Regions from separate parts of the Streptomyces sp. NPDC020742 genome, predicted to be linked through region 3. Evidence: riboswitches for the same ligand, from Rfam matches in the RefSeq annotation. Region 3 holds a riboswitch; each other region holds the start of a gene.
What was found. Region 3 has a riboswitch for cyclic di-AMP ahead of AB0G84_RS30680 (M23 family metallopeptidase). Riboswitches for the same ligand answer to the same signal wherever they lie in the genome.
Positions count from the first base shown of each region.

Region 1: linked by a shared signal. The riboswitch ahead of AB0G84_RS30410 (NlpC/P60 family protein) and the one ahead of AB0G84_RS30680 (M23 family metallopeptidase) in region 3 are both predicted to bind cyclic di-AMP.
Region 2: linked by a shared signal. The riboswitch ahead of AB0G84_RS27045 (C40 family peptidase) and the one ahead of AB0G84_RS30680 (M23 family metallopeptidase) in region 3 are both predicted to bind cyclic di-AMP.
Region 4: linked by a shared signal. The riboswitch ahead of AB0G84_RS09520 (transglycosylase family protein) and the one ahead of AB0G84_RS30680 (M23 family metallopeptidase) in region 3 are both predicted to bind cyclic di-AMP.

Region 1 is NZ_JBFAEA010000026.1:48,734-53,569, forward strand. It holds gene AB0G84_RS30400 (peptidoglycan DD-metalloendopeptidase family protein) at 1-284, shown strand, start outside; gene pcrA (DNA helicase PcrA) at 372-2,879, opposite strand; cyclic di-AMP (ydaO/yuaA leader) riboswitch at 3,211-3,392, shown strand; gene AB0G84_RS30410 (NlpC/P60 family protein) at 3,399-4,544, shown strand; gene AB0G84_RS30415 (hypothetical protein) at 4,700-4,836, opposite strand, start outside.
Region 2 is NZ_JBFAEA010000019.1:55,621-60,456, reverse strand. It holds gene bioB (biotin synthase BioB) at 1-631, opposite strand, end outside; gene AB0G84_RS27055 (8-amino-7-oxononanoate synthase) at 788-2,026, shown strand; gene AB0G84_RS27050 (ATP-binding protein) at 2,431-2,859, shown strand; gene AB0G84_RS27045 (C40 family peptidase) at 2,999-3,472, opposite strand; cyclic di-AMP (ydaO/yuaA leader) riboswitch at 3,477-3,677, opposite strand; gene AB0G84_RS27040 (hypothetical protein) at 3,951-4,259, opposite strand; gene AB0G84_RS27035 (ATP-dependent Clp protease proteolytic subunit) at 4,265-4,836, opposite strand, start outside.
Region 3 is NZ_JBFAEA010000027.1:21,388-26,223, forward strand. It holds gene AB0G84_RS30675 (aldo/keto reductase) at 1-513, opposite strand, end outside; gene AB0G84_RS30680 (M23 family metallopeptidase) at 757-1,887, opposite strand; cyclic di-AMP (ydaO/yuaA leader) riboswitch at 1,899-2,080, opposite strand; gene AB0G84_RS30685 (DUF2332 family protein) at 2,336-3,481, shown strand; gene AB0G84_RS30690 (PP2C family protein-serine/threonine phosphatase) at 3,513-4,652, opposite strand.
Region 4 is NZ_JBFAEA010000004.1:16,774-21,609, reverse strand. It holds gene AB0G84_RS09535 (LysR family transcriptional regulator) at 1-587, shown strand, start outside; gene AB0G84_RS09530 (cytochrome P450) at 859-2,094, shown strand; gene AB0G84_RS09525 (transglycosylase family protein) at 2,368-3,450, shown strand; cyclic di-AMP (ydaO/yuaA leader) riboswitch at 3,702-3,871, shown strand; gene AB0G84_RS09520 (transglycosylase family protein) at 3,879-4,550, shown strand.

The sequences.
Region 1 (4,836 bases), on a different contig from region 3:
CCCCGGTGCGGGCCGCCACCGACGGCACGGTGCGCACCCAGTGGAACTCCGCCTACGGGAACATGGCGATCGTGACGGCGCCGGACGGCACCGAGACCTGGTACTGCCACCTGAGCAGCACCAAGATCCGTTCCGGCTCGGTCAAGGCCGGTGACCAGATCGCCTACTCCGGCAACTCCGGCAACTCCACCGGACCGCATCTGCACTTCGAGGTGCGGCCCGGCGGCGGCGCCGCGGTCGACCCGCTCCCGTGGCTGCGCAGCCACGGGCTCAACCCGAACTGACCACCGCCGCGACGACGTTCCCGCGCCCGGGGCCCGCTCGGGGCCCACGGGCCGCGGGCCCCCGTACGGCCGGCTACCGCCCCGTCGTCAGAGCTTCTCCACCGGTGCGTAGCGCAGCAGCAGCCGCTTGGGCTTCTCCCCGCCGAAGTCGATGGTCGCCTCGGCGTTGTCGCCGCTGCCCTTGACCCCGACGACCGTGCCCAGCCCGAAGCTGTCGTGGGTGACGCGGTCGCCGACGGCCAGCGACACCACCTGACGGTCCTGGGTGCGCCGGGTGGCGAAGCCGCCGGCGCCCTTGGTGCGGCCCGAGGACAGCGCGGCGCCGAAGCCGCCACCGCCCCCGCGCGAGGAGAGCGAGCCCATCGAGGCGGAGGGCGTCGCGGGTCCGGTGCGCCGCCACTCCACATGGTCGTCCGGGATCTCCTCCAGGAACCGGGAGGGCGGGTTGTACGAGGGCTGTCCCCAGGCGCTGCGCATCGTCGAGCGGGTGACGTAGAGCCGCTCGCGGGCACGGGTGATGCCGACGTAGGCCAGCCGGCGCTCCTCCTCCAGCTCCTTGGTCTGGCCCAGGGCCCGCATGTGCGGGAAGACGCCGTCCTCCATGCCGGTGAGGAAGACCACCGGGAACTCCAGGCCCTTGGCGGTGTGCAGCGTCATCAGCGTGATCACGCCGCTGCCGTCCTCGTCCTCGTCCGGGATCTGGTCGGAGTCGGCGACCAGCGCGACCTGCTCCAGGAAGTCGGAGAGCGTGCCGCCTGGGGCGGCGGCCCCTGCTGCCCCGGGCTCCACACCACGGTCCTGCTCGAACTCCAGGGCCACGGCGGCGAGTTCCCGGAGGTTCTCGATCCGGGTCTCGTCCTGCGGGTCGGTGGAGGCCTGGAGCTCGGCGAGGTAGCCGGTGCGCTCCAGGACGGCCTCCAGGACGGTGGCGGGCCCGGCGCCGGACTCGACGATCGTCCGCAGCTCCTCCATCAGGACGTTGAAGCGCTTGACGGCGTTGGCGGAGCGGGCGGCCATGCCGTACGCCTCGTCGACCCGGCGCAGCGCCTGCGGGAAGGTGATCTTCTCGCGCGCCGACAGGGCGTCGATCATCGCCTCGGCGCGGTCGCCGATGCCGCGCTTGGGGACGTTGAGGATGCGGCGCAGCGGGACGCTGTCCTCGGGGTTGGCCAGCACCCGGAGGTAGGCCAGGACGTCGCGGACCTCCTTGCGCTCGTAGAAGCGCACCCCGCCGACGACCTTGTAGGGCAGCCCGACCCGGATGAAGATCTCTTCGAAGACCCGGGACTGGGCGTTGGTGCGGTAGAAGACGGCGACGTCGCCGGCCTTGGCGTCGCCGGCGTCGGTCAGCCGGTCGATCTCGTCGGCGACAAACTGCGCCTCGTCGTGCTCGGTGTCGGCGACATAGCCGGTGATCCGGGGGCCGGCCCCGGCATCCGTCCAGAGGTTCTTGGGGCGGCGGTTCTCGTTGCGCTCGATGACCGCGTTGGCGGCGGACAGGATCGTCTGGCTGGAGCGGTAGTTCTGCTCCAGCAGGATCGTGGTCGCGTCCGGGTAGTCCTCCTCGAACTGGAGGATGTTGCGGATCGTGGCGCCGCGGAAGGCGTAGATCGACTGGTCGGCGTCACCGACGACACAGAGCTCGGCGGCGGTCTCGGCCGGGCCCACCAGCTCGCGGACGAGGGTGTACTGGGCGTGGTTGGTGTCCTGGTACTCGTCGACGAGGACGTGCCGGAAGCGGCGGCGGTAGTGCTCGGCGACGTCCGGGAAGGCCTGGAGCAGGTTGACCGTCGTCATGATGATGTCGTCGAAGTCCAGGGCGTTGGCCTCGCGCAGCCGCGCCTGGTACATCGCATACGCCTCGGCCAGCGTCTTCTCAAAACCATCGGCAGCCGTCCCGGCGAAGGTCTCCTCGTCGATGAGCTCGTTCTTGAGGTTGGAGATCTTCGCGCTGAAGGACTTGGGCGGGAAGCGCTTGGGGTCCAGGTCGAGGTCGCGGCAGACCAGGGCCATCAGGCGCTTGGAGTCGGCCGCGTCGTAGATCGAGAAGGAGGAGGTGAAGCCGAGCTTCTTGGACTCGCGGCGCAGGATCCGTACGCAGGCGCTGTGGAAGGTGGAGACCCACATGGCGTTGGCCCGCGGGCCGACCAACTGCTCCACGCGCTCCTTCATCTCACCGGCGGCCTTGTTGGTGAAGGTGATCGCGAGGATCTGGCCGGGGTGGACGTGGCGCTCGGCGAGCAGGTGGGCGATGCGGTGGGTGAGCACCCGGGTCTTGCCGGAGCCGGCGCCGGCGACGATCAGCAGCGGGCCGCCGGTGTGCACCACAGCCGCCTTCTGCTGGTCGTTGAGCCCCTCCAGCAGCGCCGCGGCGTCGACGACCGGGCGGGCGGCGCCGTCGCGGTAGTACCCTCCCCCGCTCTCGGCTCCGCTCGCGCGGGGGGACCCGGGCGCGGGCGCGTCGAACCTCCCGCCGAAGAGGTCGTCGGGGATCTCCTCCGGTGCCGGCTCGTGCCCGTCCTCGGGAGGCGGCGGGGGCTCCTCGCCGGTGTGGGCGAGGTCCGCCAGGAAGCTGTCGTCAAAGAGGCTGCTCATCGCCCACCGAGTCTAGGCCGCGGCACCGACAGCGTGCCGGCCAGTGGGCGATTGTCCCCGCCCTGCGGGGCGGCGTCCGGGACCGGGGCAGGTCAGCGGCCCACCCCGCGGCTCACCCCGGCGGTCGGGACCGGCGTGCGCGGCGTCGGGCGGCGAGCTGGCGGCGGGCCCTGCGGTGACGAATCCGGCATCTGCCGCGGCAACCACCTGATCGCGGTCAGGTCACGAAAAGGTTTCGGGCATATCGAACATCAGCCTTCACAGGAGCCACACGAGTTGGCTAACGTCCTCGCTCAGGCAGCCCGCCTCCCCGCGGTCGACAGCTTCCGCACGGGCCGCCTCGCCGAGTCCGGACTGCCGCCAGGCACCCGGAGCCGGGGACCCACCCAGCACCACCGGGGTGAATCGGTCCTGCGCCCGTCCTCGACGAACGCAGGACCGTAGGGCACGCCTTCCGTCAGCACACCGCCCGAACCCGACAGCTAACCCGGTAGGCGGTCCACGGAAGGAGTTGCGGCCTTGGCGTCCCATCGCAAGCCGCGCACCAGCGTTCTCCACTCGCCCGGAGGCCGGCGCACCGCCGCCGGGCTCACCAGCGCCGCGCTGGCCTCGGTCACCCTGCTCTCGCAGTCCGCCGACGCCGCCCCCCGCGCGCCCAAACCCACGATCGAAGAGGTCAAGCAGAAGGTCGACGACCTCTACCGGCAGGCCGAGGTCTCCACCCAGAAGTACAACGCCGCCAAGGAGCGCGCCGATCACCAGCGCGCCACCGTCAACGGTCTGCTCGACGCGGCCGCCAAGCGGGCGCAGCAGATGAACGAGTCCCGGCGCGAGCTGGGCACGTTCGCCTCGGCGCAGTACCGCACCGGCGGGATGAACCCGACGGCGCAGCTGATGCTCGCCAAGGACCCGCAGCAGTTCGTCGACCGCAACCACCTCATGGACCGGCTGACCAGCCGGCAGCAGCAGGCCGTCGCCGCCTACCAGAAGCAGGCGACAGCGGCGGCGCACCAACGCGCCGAGGCGTCCCAGAGCCTGGAGCAGCTCCAGCAGTCACAGGACTCCCTGAAGGCCTCCAAGCAGTCCGTCCAGCAGAAGCTGGCCGAGGCCCGGCAGTTGCTGTCGCGGCTGACCGCCCAGGAGAAGGCGCGGCTGGCGGAGCTGGAGCGGCAGAAGGAGGCGGCGGCCAAGCGCAAGGCCGAGGAGGAGGCGCGCAGACAGCAGGAGCGCGAGCGCCAGCGGCAGCAGGACGGCGGCACCTCCGGCGGGCAGACCGGTGGTGGCAGCACCGGAGGCTCCACCGGGGGCACGCAGTCCACCAAGGCCGAGAAGGCCCTGGCGTTCGCCCGCGCCCAGATCGGCAAGCCGTACGTCTGGGGCGCGACGGGCCCCAGCTCCTACGACTGCTCGGGGCTGACCCAGGCGGCGTGGAAGGCGGCCGGGGTCGACCTGCCGCGCACCACCTGGGACCAGGTCAAGGTCGGCCAGCGGGTGGCGACCAAGGATCTCCAGCCCGGTGACCTGGTGTTCTTCTTCGACGACATCAGCCATGTCGGCATGTACATAGGCGGCGGCAAGATGATCCACGCCCCGCACCCGGGCGCCGACGTCCGCGAGGAGTCGATCTACTACATGCCGATCTACGGGAGCGTCCGCCTGGGCTGAGCCCGGTCCGCCCCCCCTTGAGGCCACCCCCCACGGCCACCCCCCACACGCCACCGCGCGGCCCCCGCCTCCGTGAATCGGAGCGCGAGGACCGCGCGGTGTGCTGTGCGGGTGCCGCCCGCCGGTGAGGGCACCGGCCGGCCGCGGCGCGGGGCTCAGGTCCAGAGCACCGCGATGAAGATGTTGGCGATGGTGAGCCCGCCGACCGCGCCGAACAGCGGCTTGGGCACGCTCTCCTCGTCCCGCTTGACGTAGACCAGCGCCAGGATCACTACCAGGACCGCCATCTTGA
Region 2 (4,836 bases), on a different contig from region 3:
CTCCCATGCCCGCGATCAGGCCGGAGCAGGCGGACATGCCCGCCTCCTGGGCCTGCTGGACCGTCGAGACCCGGTCGGAGAAGTCATGGGTGGTGCAGATGTCGCCGTAGGTGGCTTCCGAGGTGTTGAGGTTGTGGTTGTAGGCATCCGCGCCCGCAGACCGCAGCCGCTCGGCCTGGCCGTCGGAGAGCAGCCCCAGACAGGCGCACACCTCCACGCCCTCGTTCTGCTCCTTGATGGCGGAGATGGTCTCCGAAACCCGGTCCACGTCCTTGTCCGTGGGGCCGCGTCCGCTGGCCACCAGGCAGACCCGCTTGGCGCCACCGGCCACCCCCGCGGCGGCCGACTCGGCGGCCTGATCGGGCTTGAGCCAGGTGTACTTGAGGATCTCGGCCTTCGATCCCAGCCGCTGCGAGCAGTACGAGCAGTCCTCGGGGCACAGGCCCGACTTCAGATTGACCAGGTAGTTGAGCTTGACCCGCCGCCCGAACCACTGGCGGCGTACCTTTCCGGCCGCGGCCACGACGTCAAGCAGAGCGTCATCGGACGTTGCCAGGACGGCCAACGCCTCTTCACGGGTCGGCAACTCGCGCCGCAGTCCCTTGTCCACCAGTGTGTTCAGCAGGTCCATGGCGATGATCCTGTCTTACGTCCCCCCTCCCGGGAAAGGAGGATCCCCACAACGACTCCCGATCGGGGTGTGTGTATCACCACACTGTGACCCTGCGGAACGACCGCTAACGTCTATCGACAGCCCACAATCGAGGCCGACAGACTAAGGACGCCGATGCCGCAGGACTCCGCCCCTCCGCTGCTGTACGACGCCCCGCCCGCGCCCCCCGCGGAGGCCTCCGGGGAGCCCTCCGCCGCGACCGGCGCCCCGGCGCACCAGGCGGCCTTCGACTGGCTGGAAACGGCGCGTGCCGAACGTCAACGGGCGGGCCTGGTGCGCACCCTGCGGCCCCGGCCGGCGGACTCCCCGCTGCTGGATCTGGCGAGCAATGACTACCTGGGGCTCGCCCGGCACCCTGAGGTCACCCATGGCGCGGCCGAGGCCGCACATCGCTGGGGCGCCGGGGCCACCGGTTCCCGCCTGGTCACCGGCAGCACCGAGCTGCATGCCCGCCTGGAGGAGGAACTCGCCGCGTTCTGCGGCTTCGAGGCCGCCCTGGTGCTGTCGTCCGGCTACGCCGCCAACCTCGCCGCCGTCACCGCGCTCACCGGCCCCGGCACCCTGGTCGTCTCCGACGCCGGTAACCACGCCTCCCTCATCGACGGCTGCCGGCTCTCCCGCGCCCGTACCGAGATCGCCGCGCACGCCGACCCGGACGCCGTACGCACCGCGCTGACCGGCCACGACGGCCGGGCGCTGGTCGTCACCGACGCGGTGTTCTCGGTCGACGGCGACGCCGCGCCGCTGCCGGCGCTGGCCGCGGCCTGCCGGAGTCGGGGTGCCGCGCTGCTGGTCGACGACGCGCACGGCCTCGGGGTGCTGGGCGAGGGGGGCCGGGGCGCCCTGTCGGCCGCCGGGCTGGCCGGCGACGGCGATGTGGTGGCCACCATGACGCTCTCCAAGTCGCTGGGCTCCCAGGGCGGTGCGGTGCTCGGCCCGGCCCGGGTCATCGAGCACTTGGTCAACACCGCCCGGACGTTCATCTTCGACACCGGTCTCGCCCCGGCGGCGGCCGGCGGCGCGCTCGCCGCGCTGCGGCTGCTGGCCCGTGAGCCGCACCGCGCCGCCCGGGCCGGCGAGGTCGCCCGTACTCTGCACGCCCGGCTGACCGCGGCGGGCCTGGCGGCGGTACGGCCGGACGCCGCGGTGGTCTCGGTCCGCGCCCCGTCACCGGACGCCGCGGTCCGCTGGGCCGCGGACTGCCGCGCGGCCGGTCTCGCGGTCGGCTGCTTCCGGCCGCCGTCCGTGCCCGACGGGATATCCCGGCTGCGGCTGACCGCCCGGGGAGACCTGACCGACGGCCAGATCGACCGGGCGGTCGGCATCATCGTCGCCACCGCCCCGGCCGACTGACGGCCGGCACGGCAGCCCCGACCCGCGAGCCCGGGGCCCGCACACCGCGAGGACAGGCTGCCCGGACCCGCGACGAGTGCCGGCACACCGGCAAGGACGGGCCGATGACACCGGCGAGGACGGGCCGATCACGCCGCGCACGGCGGGTCGGGCGCCGGGGCGGAGAGGGGCCTGGAGGGCCCACCGGTGTCCGGTACATCCCAAATCCAGTCTCGCGTCGCAGAGTTCACCGCATCGGGCGACAGATCTCCCTAGATGGTGGTGGATCGGGCACCGCACCGGCAGCATGAGGGGTCACTCTGGCGCACAGCAGAAGTCCGAGGCCGTACCGGTGCCCCGAGCGGCACCCCGGCTCCAGGTCAGTGGACCGGAGCCGGCCTCGGTGGGAAAGGGACAGCGTCGCGATGGCAGACCACCAGGAATCCGCACTCACCCTGCCGAGCGCCCCGGCCTCGGTCGTCCACGCCCGTAGACACACGCTGGCCGTGCTCGCCTCATGGGGGCTGCCGGCCGACTCCGAGCTCGCCGACTCCGTTCGCCTGATCGTCTCCGAACTCGCCACCAACGCCGTCCAGCACACGCTCGGCCAGTCCCCGACGTTCACCGTCGAACTGCGGCTCGACCGCGACGAGGTGCTGGCCGTCGGCGTCACCGACAGCCATCCGCGCCGCCCGCGGCGGCTGCCCGCCGCGGTCCAGCAGGACAACGGCCGGGGCCTGGTCATCATCCGTTTCCTCGCTGCCGAGGCCGGCGGCCGGATGTCGGTCGTGCCCACCCGGTGCGGCGGCAAGACCGTGCGGATCACCCTGCCGTGGAGAGTCGCGGTCGGCTGACCGGCGGCTGCAGGAACCTTTCGCTACGGCCCCGCGCACCGGGCCCGGCCGCTCAGGGCTCGCCGGCCCGGCATCCGGGCTCGCCGGTCCGGCGGCTCGGGACCCGCCCGCCCAGCCGCCCCAGTGGCGCGTCCGCGGCTCAGCGCACCCGCCCGTACCAGACCGCGCGGCTCCAGATCTTCTCCAGCCGGACCACCTGGCCGGTCTTGGGCGCATGCCACATCAGGCCCCGGCCCGCGTAGATCCCGACGTGGTAGACGCCGCGGGTCGAGTGGAAGAAGACCAGGTCGCCGCGCTTGCGGCTCCAGGCGGGGATATGCCGGGTCTGGCCGTACTGCGCGGCGGCGCTGCGGGGCAGGGCCCGTCCGGCGCGCCTGAAGGAGTACAGCGTCAGCCCCGAGCAGTCGAAGCGGTGCGGCCCCTGTGCCCCGTACTGGTAGGGCGATCCCCGCTTGGAGGCCGCGATCCGCAGCGCATAGGCGGCGACGGAGGCGGCTTCGGCGTCCGGGGCCGCCCCCGGAGCGAGGGCGGCCCCGCCGAGCGTGGCCAGTGTCAGGACCGACACGGTGCTGGCGCGTGCCAGCAGATTCGGCGTATGCGTGCGCACGGTCATGCGCAGACCCTTCGTCAGCCGCCTGCGAAGGGATACCTGTCGGGTTCGGGCTGGCGAAGATGCCCGGCCGTGCACACGGCTTCACCCCAAGGAGTCCGTCGGCCGCAAAGCCCCGGACCCCGTCCTGCTTGGGTCCTCCGCTCCCGCCGATCCACCTTGTCGACCGGACGTCCGGTACGGCGGCGGGATTGGGCGCCCGTCCGGACCGCCCCGCCGCTGTGGCGGGGTCTTGTCGTCGAAGGGATCGTCACGCACAAAGCGCCCGAATTCCGAGCTGAAATTGGCGTATGTGACATGCGCCACATTTGGTCCAAATGGTGAAAAATGTTCCGTCAGGTGGCGGGGCACGGGGTGTCGCAACGTCGGGACCAGGAGCGAAACATCGCAGGCCGATGGAATTGCGTTCGACCTCCGCAATTTGTCGCCCCCTTATGGCGGGCGTGGACGCTACGCCGTCCGGGCAGGCGCGCGTGTCGCGTCACCGCCCGTCCTGCGGCGGCACCGTCACCAGTCCGGCCCGCCGCTCACCGTCCAGCACCCGCATCGCCTGGGCCAGCGTCCCGCGGTGGAACTCGCTCTCCCCGCGCTGGTGCATCAGGGTCAGGGCGTCGCGCAGCGCGGTGGCCTTGCCCACCAGGGCCTGTGCGGCGCGCAGCCCGCTGTAGGTGTGGCCGGCGCGGGCCGGATTGATCCGCCCCAGTAGGTCGAGCACCTCCAGGTAGCGGTCGATCAGCTCGCCCTCGGCGCGGGTCAGCGCGGGCAGCGGCGGCGGTTCCGGCGGCAGCATCCGGCTCACCGGTCGACCGGCGCGGGGGTCTGCTTGCGGCTGCGGGTGAGCCCGTCGATCAGGCCGTACTCCTGGGCGGCCTGGGCGTCGAAGAACCGGTCGCGCTCGATGTCGGCGGCGATCCGCTCGCGGGGCTGGCCGGTGTGCCGCGCCAGCATCTCCTCCAGCATGGCGCGGGTGCGCAGCAGTTCGTCCGCCTGGATCTGTAGATCGGTGGCTTGCCCCTCGACGGGTTCGCCGAACGCCGGCTGGTGGATCAGGATCCGGGCGCCGGGCAGCGCCAGCCGTTTGCCGGGTGCGCCGGCGGCCAGCAGGACCGCGGCGGCGGAGGCGGCCTGTCCCAGGCAGACGGTGCCCACGTCGCAGGACACGAAGCGCATCGTGTCGTAGATGGCGGTCATCGCGGTGAGGGAGCCGCCGGGGGAGTTGATGTAGAGCCAGATGTCCTGCTCGGGCGCGGCGTGTTCGAGGTGTACGAGCTGGGCCATGACGTCGTTCGCGGAGGCGTCGTCGACGGGCGTGCCCAGGAAGACGATCCGCTCGCCGAGCAGCTTGGAGTAGGGGTCCAGGGTGCGGG
Region 3 (4,836 bases):
GGCCAGCGACTCCTCCAGGCGCTGCGCGGAGATGTTGGAGGCGGCGATCTCGCGGACCTTGCCGGCCCGGACGAGGTCGTCGAGGGCGGTCAGGAACTCCCCGACCTCGACCGACTCATCGTCGTAGTGGGTGTAGTAGAGGTCGATGTAGTCGGTGCGCAGGCGGGCGAGGGACTCGTCGACCGCGGACTTAACGGTGGCGGCGCCCAGGCCCTTGAGGTCGGGGTGGGCGCCGACCTTGGTGGCGATGACGACGTCGGAGCGGTTGCCGCGGGACGCCAGCCAGTTGCCGATGACGGTCTCGGACTCACCGCCCTTGTTGCCCGGGACCCAGGCCGAGTAGACGTCGGCCGTGTCGATGAAGTTGCCGCCGCCCGCCGTGTACGCATCGAGCACGGCGAAGGACTCGGCTTCGTCGGCCGTCCAGCCGAAGACATTGCCCCCCAGGCAGAGCGGGGAGACGGACAGCGAGCCGAGGTTCCGGCGGAGGTGTGGGGTGTGTGTCGCGGTCATACGACGGTGCAACGCCGGGGGAACGGGAGCTATTCCCGTTCCCCACAAGGCGATTCGGCAGCGGTACCCCGTCCGGTGATTCCTGCGCGGGGCTCGGATTCCGGCTCGGTCGGGGCTCCGGCCCGTCCAGGATTCCGACTCGTATTCCGTCCCGGATTCCGGCTCGGCCCGGATTCCCACCCGGCCCGGATTCCCACCCGGCCCGGAATCCGGCTCGGCTCGGACTCCGGCCCGGATCCCTTCCTAGACGTTGACCCCGTGGTCCCGCAGCCAGGGCATCGGGTCGATCGGGGCGCCGCCGCCGGGGCGGACCTCCAGGTGGAGGTGGGGGCCGGTGACATTGCCGGTGGCGCCGACACGGCCCATGACATCGCCGGTGTTGACCGTGCCGGAGGTCTTGATCATCGAGGACATATGGCAGAACCAGAGCTCGGTGCCGTCATCGAGCTTGAGGACGATGCGGTAGCCGTACGAGCCCGCCCACCCCGCCTGGGTGATGGTGCCGGAGTGCACGGCCTTGATGGGCGTGCCGGTCGGCGCGGCGAAGTCCTGCCCGGTGTGGTCCGCGACCCAGCGGTCGCCGGCCTGACCGAAGCCGGCGGTGAGCGTGAACGAGGAGACCGGGGCGATGAAGCTCTTGGCCAGCTGGGCGAGGCGTTCGGCCGCCGCCTTCCGGCGGGCCTCCTCCTCGGCCTTGCGCTCGGCCTCCACCTCCGCGGCCTTCTTGGCGGCCGCGGCTTGGTCCGCGGTCTTCCGATCCGTGTCCGCTGCCGTGGCGGCGGCCTTGACGGCGGCGTCCTCGGCGGCCTGACGGGCCTCTTCCTCGGCGGCGTCCTGCTGCACATCGGCCTGCTGGAGGATGCGGCTGCGCAGCGCCTCGCCGGCGCCGACGTCCCTACCGGAGGAATGCGTCTGGGTGGCGTGGGTGAGCGGACCGGAGCCGGCCGGGGCCGAAGAACCGGCGGCAGGCGCGGCGGACTCCGCGCCGGAGCCGGATATCAGGTCGCCGACACCGGGGAGCGACGCGGCGTCCGGCAGGCTGTCGGAGAGGTCGTGGGCCACCCCGCCGACGTCCGGCATCGAGATCGGGACCGGCGGGCGGTCCTCGGCGGTGGCCATGCCGCCCGCGCCGACCGCCGCGATCACACCGACGCCGAGGACCGTGCCGCCACGGGCGAGCCCTCCGGTGCGCTGCTTGGCCACCCGGTGCTTGCCGCGGACGGACCGGACCGACTCCTCGGTGGGGTTCCACTCCTCCCACGGGCCGTCACCGTCCGGTTCCGCACCACCCGCGTACCCGGGGCCGTCGAAGGCTCCGTGGTCGTCGAGTGGGTACGTGGACGGGGCCTCGGGGGCAGGCTTGTTGGACGCCACGGGGGCGCTCTCCTTTCCTTCCTTCTCGCCTACCGGGTTAGCTGACGGGTTCGGAGCAGGAAGGTCTCCTACGGGCGCCCTCTGGCGGAGGCGTCCGATTCACCCCAAGGTGGTGGTTCCCCGGTTCCCTTGGTGCAGTTCAAGGTGCTGGAGGTGCGTGAAAAGCGCATACGGGATTCGGCGTGGGCAGAACGGTGCCGCCACTTGCGGCGGCTGGGACGACCGCGCTGCGTTATCGGACAGTAATAGAGAGCCTGGCTATTTTCCAAGCCTTCCTGGGAATCCTTATGTGCCGCGCACAAGCGCGGGCCGGGACTTTCCGGCCACCGCATCCGGAAAGCGGGCGAGTTGGCCCCCCGTTCCCCGACCAATGTGCACTGACGGCCCGTCAGATGCACTGCACAGGGGCCCCTACCGATCACGGAATGTGACAGCGTAACGTCGGATCATGGTCGTCAACGCCGGGAGCACCGGACACGCCGAGAGCCGCACGCACACCGGGCACCTCACCACCCACGGCGGCGGCCCGCTCCCCGGCAGCCCTCCGGATGTGTCCCTGCGGTACCGGGAGTTCTCCTGGTGGGAGGCGCGCGGACGGTCCGACGCCCACGAGGAGTTGAGCGCGCGGATCGGCCACGACCCGGAGCTGTGCGATCTGCTGTCCGGCTCGCTGCCGGCCGGCGGCAAGCAGCAGCCGCAGCTCCTGCTCGCCGCCGTCCGCCACCTCGACGGCCCGCACGCGGAGCTGGGCCCGCGCGGCGAGGCGGCGTACGGCCGCTGGCGGGAGTGGACGATCCGGCACTGGGACGAGGTCCGCACGGTGATCATGGCCCGGGACGCCCGGACCGAGGAACCCGCCCGCTGCGCCGCCCTGCTGCCGCTGCTCGCCCGACTGCCGCAGCCACTGGCACTGCTGGAGGTCGGCACCTCGGCCGGGCTGAGTCTGCACCCCGACCGCTACCGGTACGTCTACGCGTCCCCGGACGGCCGGACGGCCGCCGAGGTGGGCGCGGCGGGGAGCCCGGTGGCCCTCGGGTGCCGTACGGACTGGGCGGCCGGGGAGCTGCCCGCACAGCTGCCCGAGGTCGTCTGGCGGGCCGGGATCGCCGCCGACCCGCTCGACCCGGTGGCGGAGCGGGAGGATCTGCGCTGGCTGCAGTCGCTGCTCTGGCCGGGTGACGAGGAGCGGGCGCACCGCCTCGCCGCGGCGGTCGACGCCGTACGGGCCGCGCCCCGGCCGCGGATCGTCCGCGGCGATCCGCTCGCCGAACTGCCGGCGCTCGCCGCCGGGGCGCCGCCCGGGGCGACCCTGGTGATCTTCCACAGCGCGGCCCTGGACCGCCTTCCGCCCGCCCGCCGCACGGAGTTCGGGCGCCTCGTCCGGTCACTGCTCGACGGGCGGGACGGCGGCGGGCACTGGATCTCCCACGAGCACCGCTCCGTGCTGCCGTGGGCCGCCGCACCGCAGCCCCCCGCGCACCCGGAGGACAGCCTGCTGACCCTCGCCCTGGACGGGCGTCCGGTCGCACTGGCCGATCCGCACGGCCGGCGTCTGCACCGGCTGCCGGAGGCACCGGCCGTACCGGGGCGCTGATCCCGCAAGCCTCCGGGGGGACGCTCCCGCGTCACACCCCCATCGGGCGCTGCACCGCCAGCAGGGCCATATCGTCCGCCGGCGCCCCACCGGTATGCCAGCCGACCTCCTCGACGAGGGTGTCCAGGAGGCTGTCCGGTCCGGGGAAGCGGCGGCCGCGCAGCCGGCCGGACGGGTCGAAGCAGCGGCCACGGACGTCCCGTGCCCCGGTCACGCCGTCGGTGAGGAACAGCAGCAGCGAGCCGGCCGGGAGGAAGGTCTCCTCGGACCGGGCCGCCCAGCTCGCCACCTCGCCCATCCCCAACGGCAGCGCCGGTACCGCCGGGGCCAGCACGCGCAGCCCGCCGTCCGGGGCGAGCATCAGGGGCGGTGGATGGCCACGGTTGAGGACCCGCAGCACGGACGGCCCGTCCGGCGGGATCTCGGCGAGCACCGCCGTGGTGAACCCCTCGGAGGGCTCCGGCCCCGCCCGCCGACCGTCCTCCCGCCGCACCGCCCGCTCCAGCCGCGCCGCCACCGCCTCCAGGCTGGCCTCCTGCTCCGCCGCCTCCCGGAAGGCGCCGATGACGACCACCGCAGCCGCCACCGCCTCCAGGCCCTTGCCGCGCACATCGCCGACGATCAGCCGTACGCCGTGCGGGGTGTCCTGCACCGCGTACAGGTCGCCGCCGGTCCGGGCGTCCGCCCGCGCGCCCACATAGCGGGCGGCGACCGCGAGCCCGGCGATCCGCTCCGGCGGCGGAGGCAGCACCGCGCGCTGGGCGGCCTCCGAGGCGTCCCGCACGGACGCCGGACGGGCACCGGTCGGCCGTACGACCCGGTTGATGCCCAGGGCCAGCAGGGCGACCACGAAGACCGTCACGGCTTCGGTGACCGACTCGTGGTGGCCGGGGGCGGCGCTGCGGTGGCTGACGCCCCAGAGTTCGCCGAGCACGGCGGCCAGCGCGGTGCGGGCGGTGGCGCGCAGCGACAGCAGCGGCGCGGCGACCAGCGGGGCGGCACAGAAGAACGGGGCGGCGGTGTAACGGGGCGGCGTCGCCAGGTCGAAGACCAGCCCGCCCACGACCAGGACCGCGGGCAGCCAGCGGACTGGCCGCCGCGCCAGGAGGAACAGCCGCTCGCGGTACGCCCGCTCCCCGTCGCCCGCCCGGGGCCCGTCGCCTCGCCGCATCCGCACCGGCCTCTTCCCGCTCCGCCCGTCGGGACGGACACCGTCGCGCCGACCGCACACCGCCGGCCGGCCGCCTCGACGTCCAAGGTTTCCGGTACGGGGCGAGGCGGCGACTCCGCGGGGGCCGGACGGGTCATGGGCGGCTTGCCGACACCCGAAACGCCGTCAGAAACACCGTCACGAA
Region 4 (4,836 bases), on a different contig from region 3:
CGACCGTCGCGGCGGTGGACCTGGCCCGGGAGTTGGGCGACTTCCGCAGCCGCTGTCCGCAGGTGCGGATCGGCCTGCAGATGGAGATGAGCGATCCGCTGATCGCGAAGGTGCGGGAGGGGACCCTGGACGTCGCCTTCGTCGGCCTGGCGCCCGGCGTGCGCACCGTCGGCGTACGGGAGCGGGTGCTGGCGCGCGGTGAGCTGGTGGCGGTGGTGCCACCGGGGCATCCGCTGGCCGGGCGGGAGTGGACCACGCTCTCCCGGCTGGCCCGGGAGACCTTTGTGGACTTCACGGCGGGGTCGGCGGCCCGCCGGCAGCGCGATGAGGCGTTCCGGGCGGCGGGGCTGACCGCGGAGGTGGCCTTCGAGGTGACCACCGTCGAGTTCCTGGCGCAACTGGTGCGGGCCGGGCTGGGCATCGGCATGGTGCCGGAGGCGATCGCCTCGAAGCTGTCGGGACTGCACCTGGTCCGGGCCCGGCCGGCGCCAGAGCGCACCGAGCGGGTGGTGTGGAGCGCGCTCGGGCCCTCGCCGGCGGCGCTGGCGTTCCTGGCGGGGCTGGGGGTGGACGCGGGGGAGGGGTAGGGCGCGTCGTCCGGAGCGGGCCCGGTTGTCGAGCCGGGCCTGGTTGTCGGGCCGGGCCCGGTGGGGAGCGGGCCCGGTGCCCTTCCGTCCGTCGGAGCGCCGTTGTGCGCCCACCGGTTACGGTCGGAAGGTGCACCACGAGCCCCACGCCCATCCCGCGCCGAACCCCGCCGCCGCCCCGGGCACCGCCCCCGGGACCGGCCCCGCCCAGCCCCCCGCCGGCTGCCCGGCGTCGGCCGCCGACCCGGCCGGGCGGCCCCCCGCCCCCGAGCTGTTCACCTGGGAGTTCGCGGCCGACCCGTACCCCGCGTACGCCTGGCTGCGCGAGCACGCCCCGGTGCACCGCACGGCGCTGCCCAGTGGCGTCGAGGCCTGGCTGGTGACCCGCTACACCGAGGCGCGGCAGGCGCTCGCCGACGCCCGGCTCTCCAAGAACCCGGTGCACCACAGCGAGTCCGCGCACGGCAAGGGCAAGGTCGGCATCCCCGGCGAGCGCAGCGCCAACCTGATGACGCACCTGCTCAACATCGACCCGCCCGACCACACCCGGCTGCGCCGGCTGGTCTCCAAGGCCTTCACCCCGCGCCGGGTCGCGGCCTTCGCCCCGCGCGTCCAGGAGCTGACCGACCGGCTGATCGACGGCTTCGCCGGGCGCGGGGAGGCCGATCTGATCCATGAGTTCGCCTTCCCGCTGCCGATCTACGCGATCTGCGACCTACTGGGCGTCCCCGAGGAGGACCAGGACGACTTCCGCGACTGGGCGGGCATGATGATCCGCCACGGCGGGGGGCCGCGCGGCGGGGTCGCCCGCTCGGTGAAGAAGATGCGCGGCTACCTCGCCGAGCTGATCCACCGCAAGCGGGCGTCCCTGGGGGAGCACCCCGAGCCGGACGAGGACCTGATCTCCGGCCTGATCCGGGCCTCCGACCACGGCGAGCACCTCACCGAGAACGAGGCCGCCGCGATGGCGTTCATCCTGCTGTTCGCCGGCTTCGAGACCACCGTCAACCTCATCGGCAACGGCACCTACGCCCTGCTGCGCCACCCCGCCCAGCGCGAGTTGCTGCAGAAGTCGCTGCTGGCCGGCGACACCGAGCTGCTGACCACCGGCATCGAGGAGCTGCTGCGCTTCGACGGCCCGGTGGAGCTGGCGACCTGGCGGTTCGCGACCGAGGAGCTGACGCTCGGCGGGCAGCGGATCGCCGCGGGCGACCCGGTCCTGGTGGTGCTGGCCGCCGCGGACCGCGACCCGGAACGCTTCACCGAGCCGGACGTGCTCGACCTGACCCGGCGGGACAACCAGCACCTGGGGTACGGGCACGGCATCCACTACTGCCTGGGCGCACCGCTCGCCCGGCTTGAGGGGCAGACCGCCCTCGCGACGCTGCTGACGCGCCTTCCGGACCTGAAGCTGGCGGCGGATCCGGAGGCGTTGCGCTGGCGCGGCGGGCTCATCATGCGCGGACTGCGTTCGCTGCCGGTGGAGTTCCGGCCCGAGCAGCCCTGACCAGCGGTGGGACCGAAACTGACGTGACGTCAGGTGCGTGACCTAAGCGTGATCTGCGCTACACCGACTTGTGACTACCCGTGACCCCGGCTACCTTTCCACCGACGATCGACAGGATCCGAGGGGATTCACTCGATCGGCGGAAGCGGTGACGGGGCGGACCGAGGTAAGGGGACGCCTTGCCCGCATCGGCCGGCGGGTGGCCCGTCGGCACGTTCGTGGGAAGCGAACGGGGTCGTCCGACAACTCAACCGCCGCGCGAAAGGCACCTGCATGCGTTCCGGGAACGGCCGACACCGTCGCCCCCGTCAGGCACCGGCCATCTTTGTCACGGCGGGAGTCACCGGCGCGGGACTCGCGCTGCCGCTGCTCTCCGCCGGCGGTGCACACGCCGCCGACACCGCGACCTGGGACCGGGTCGCCCAGTGCGAGAGCGGCGGGGTGTGGAGCGCGGCCTCGGGCAACGGCTTCTACGGCGGGCTGCAGCTGACCCAGCAGATGTGGGACCACTACGGCGGCTCGGCCTACGCCTCCCGCCCCGACCTCGCCAGCCGCGCCCAGCAGATCGCGGTGGCTGAGTCGATCCTGGACGACCGCGGTCCGGACGCCTGGCCGAGCTGTGCGGTGAACGCGGGGCTGACCCAGGACGGGCGGATACCGCAGGTCGACCCGGGCAGCACCAGCACCCCCCGGCCCGCCCCGTCCGACGGCGACGGGTCCACGGACTCCTCCGACGAGCCCGGGGCCCCCGACAGCGGCCTGTCCGACAGCCTGCCCGGCCCCTCCGGCGAGCCGTCCCAGGCCACGCCCTCGCCCTCCGCGCCCACCGAGGACCCGTCCGGCTCCGACGGCGCCGACCGCAGCGGAGGGAAAGACCGGGAGCCGTCCGGCCCCGCCGCGCCCGGCGGTGACGAGGACGGCGGGGCCGGCTCCGGCAGCGCCGACGGCGCCACCGACCCGTCCGCCCCGGCCGACCCGTCCGACGGCGCCACCGACCCGTCCGCCCCGGCCGACCCGTCCGACGGCGGCAGCCGCCCCGACACGACCGGCACCCCGCACGACGAGCCCACCAAGGGCCGGCACCGTGGCGGTGCGGACGCGCACGAGGGTGACGGGGCCGACCGCGCCTCCGGTGGCCGGCACGCCTCCCGCGGCGACGACGCGCACCGCAGCGACCCGGTCGGCGGCGGGGACTACACCGTGCGCCCCGGTGACAGCCTGTCAGCCATTGCCCGCGCCCACCGGCTGTCCGGTGGCTGGACCGCGCTCTACGAGCGGAACGAGGGTGTCATCGGCTCCGACGCGGACCTGATCCAGCCTGGGCAGCGGCTCGATCTCGGGCGCGACGCGGGGTAGTTCACGGCCCTTCGCCCGGTTTGGCGAAAGTGAGACAAGCGTCTCGTTGCGCCGGGTGAACCCCGATCCGTACGGGGCTGTCACACGGTGCCCCACCTGCGGAGATGTGACCAGGTCGTGATCAAAAGTAGCCAACTCGGTTCAGTTGAGGGTGTTTGAACATCCCGAGGGTTACTGATTACGTTCATGACCGCTCGCTAAAGCGGGCCCTTCGACCGCACGCCGAATCCTGCCGGCGGCCGGAGGCACTTGACGCGCACGCGCCGAAGGCAGGAGCGGGGGACCCAAGGTAAGTGCCGCCCCGGCCCGTGAAAGCGGGTCAGCCGGCTTGGGGTGAAGCCGGGTGTGGGACCCACACCCGGCCGGGCCACTCACAGCCCGAACCCGACAGCTCACCTCGTAGGCGTCGGTGAGGAAACGAACCAACCATGCTGATCTTCAAGGGCAAGCACCGTCGTCCCTCCAAGGCCGCCCGCGTCGCCACCCTCGCCGGTGTCGCCGGTGCCGCCGTGGCCGTCCCGCTGATGGGCGCCACCTCTGCCTCCGCCGCCTCCGTCGCCACCTGGGACAAGGTCGCCCAGTGCGAGTCCGGCGGCAACTGGTCGATCAACACCGGTAACGGCTACTACGGTGGCCTGCAGTTCTCCAACTCCAGCTGGGCCGCCGCCGGCGGCACCCAGTACGCGCCGCGCGCCGACCTGGCCACCAAGTCCCAGCAGATCGCCGCCGCCGAGAAGCTCCTGGCCATCCAGGGCCCGGGCGCCTGGTCCTGTGCCGGTGCGGGCGGCCTGACCGCCGGCGGCCCGGCCGCCAACGTCGACACCTCCGGCTCCTCGGCCCAGACCAAGTCGGCCCCGCAGCAGGACCAGGGTGCGACCAAGAGCGAGGCCAAGAAGGCCCCGGCCGCCGAGCAGCACGCCTCGCGCTCCACCGAGCGCAAGTCCCTGGGCCACGGCAACTACACCGTCAAGGCGGGCGACACCCTCGCCAAGATAGCCAAGGCCCACGGCACGAGCTGGAAGTCCGTCTACGAGGCCAACAAGTCGGTCATCGGCGGCAACCCGAACCTGATCTTCCCGGGCCAGAAGCTCCACGTCTGAGCCGTCCGGTACCGGGATCGACCGGGCCCGGGCGGCGGGCACCGGCGGTCCCGTCCGGATCGCGTTCCTCCTGAGACGACCCCGCCGCGGCGCGCACTTCCCCCAGCGCGCCGTGGCGGGGTTTCTCGGTTCGGCCCGCTCTGCCACCCGCCGCTGACCGGCCACGATCTTGGGTTTTCCCCGTTCCGCGAACAATGTGGGTAAACATCCCGCGAACTAGGCCTTTGCTAAGTATTCCGGGCCGTTCCGTCCCACGGAGCGGGCCAAGGGCAGGCGGACGCGCCCG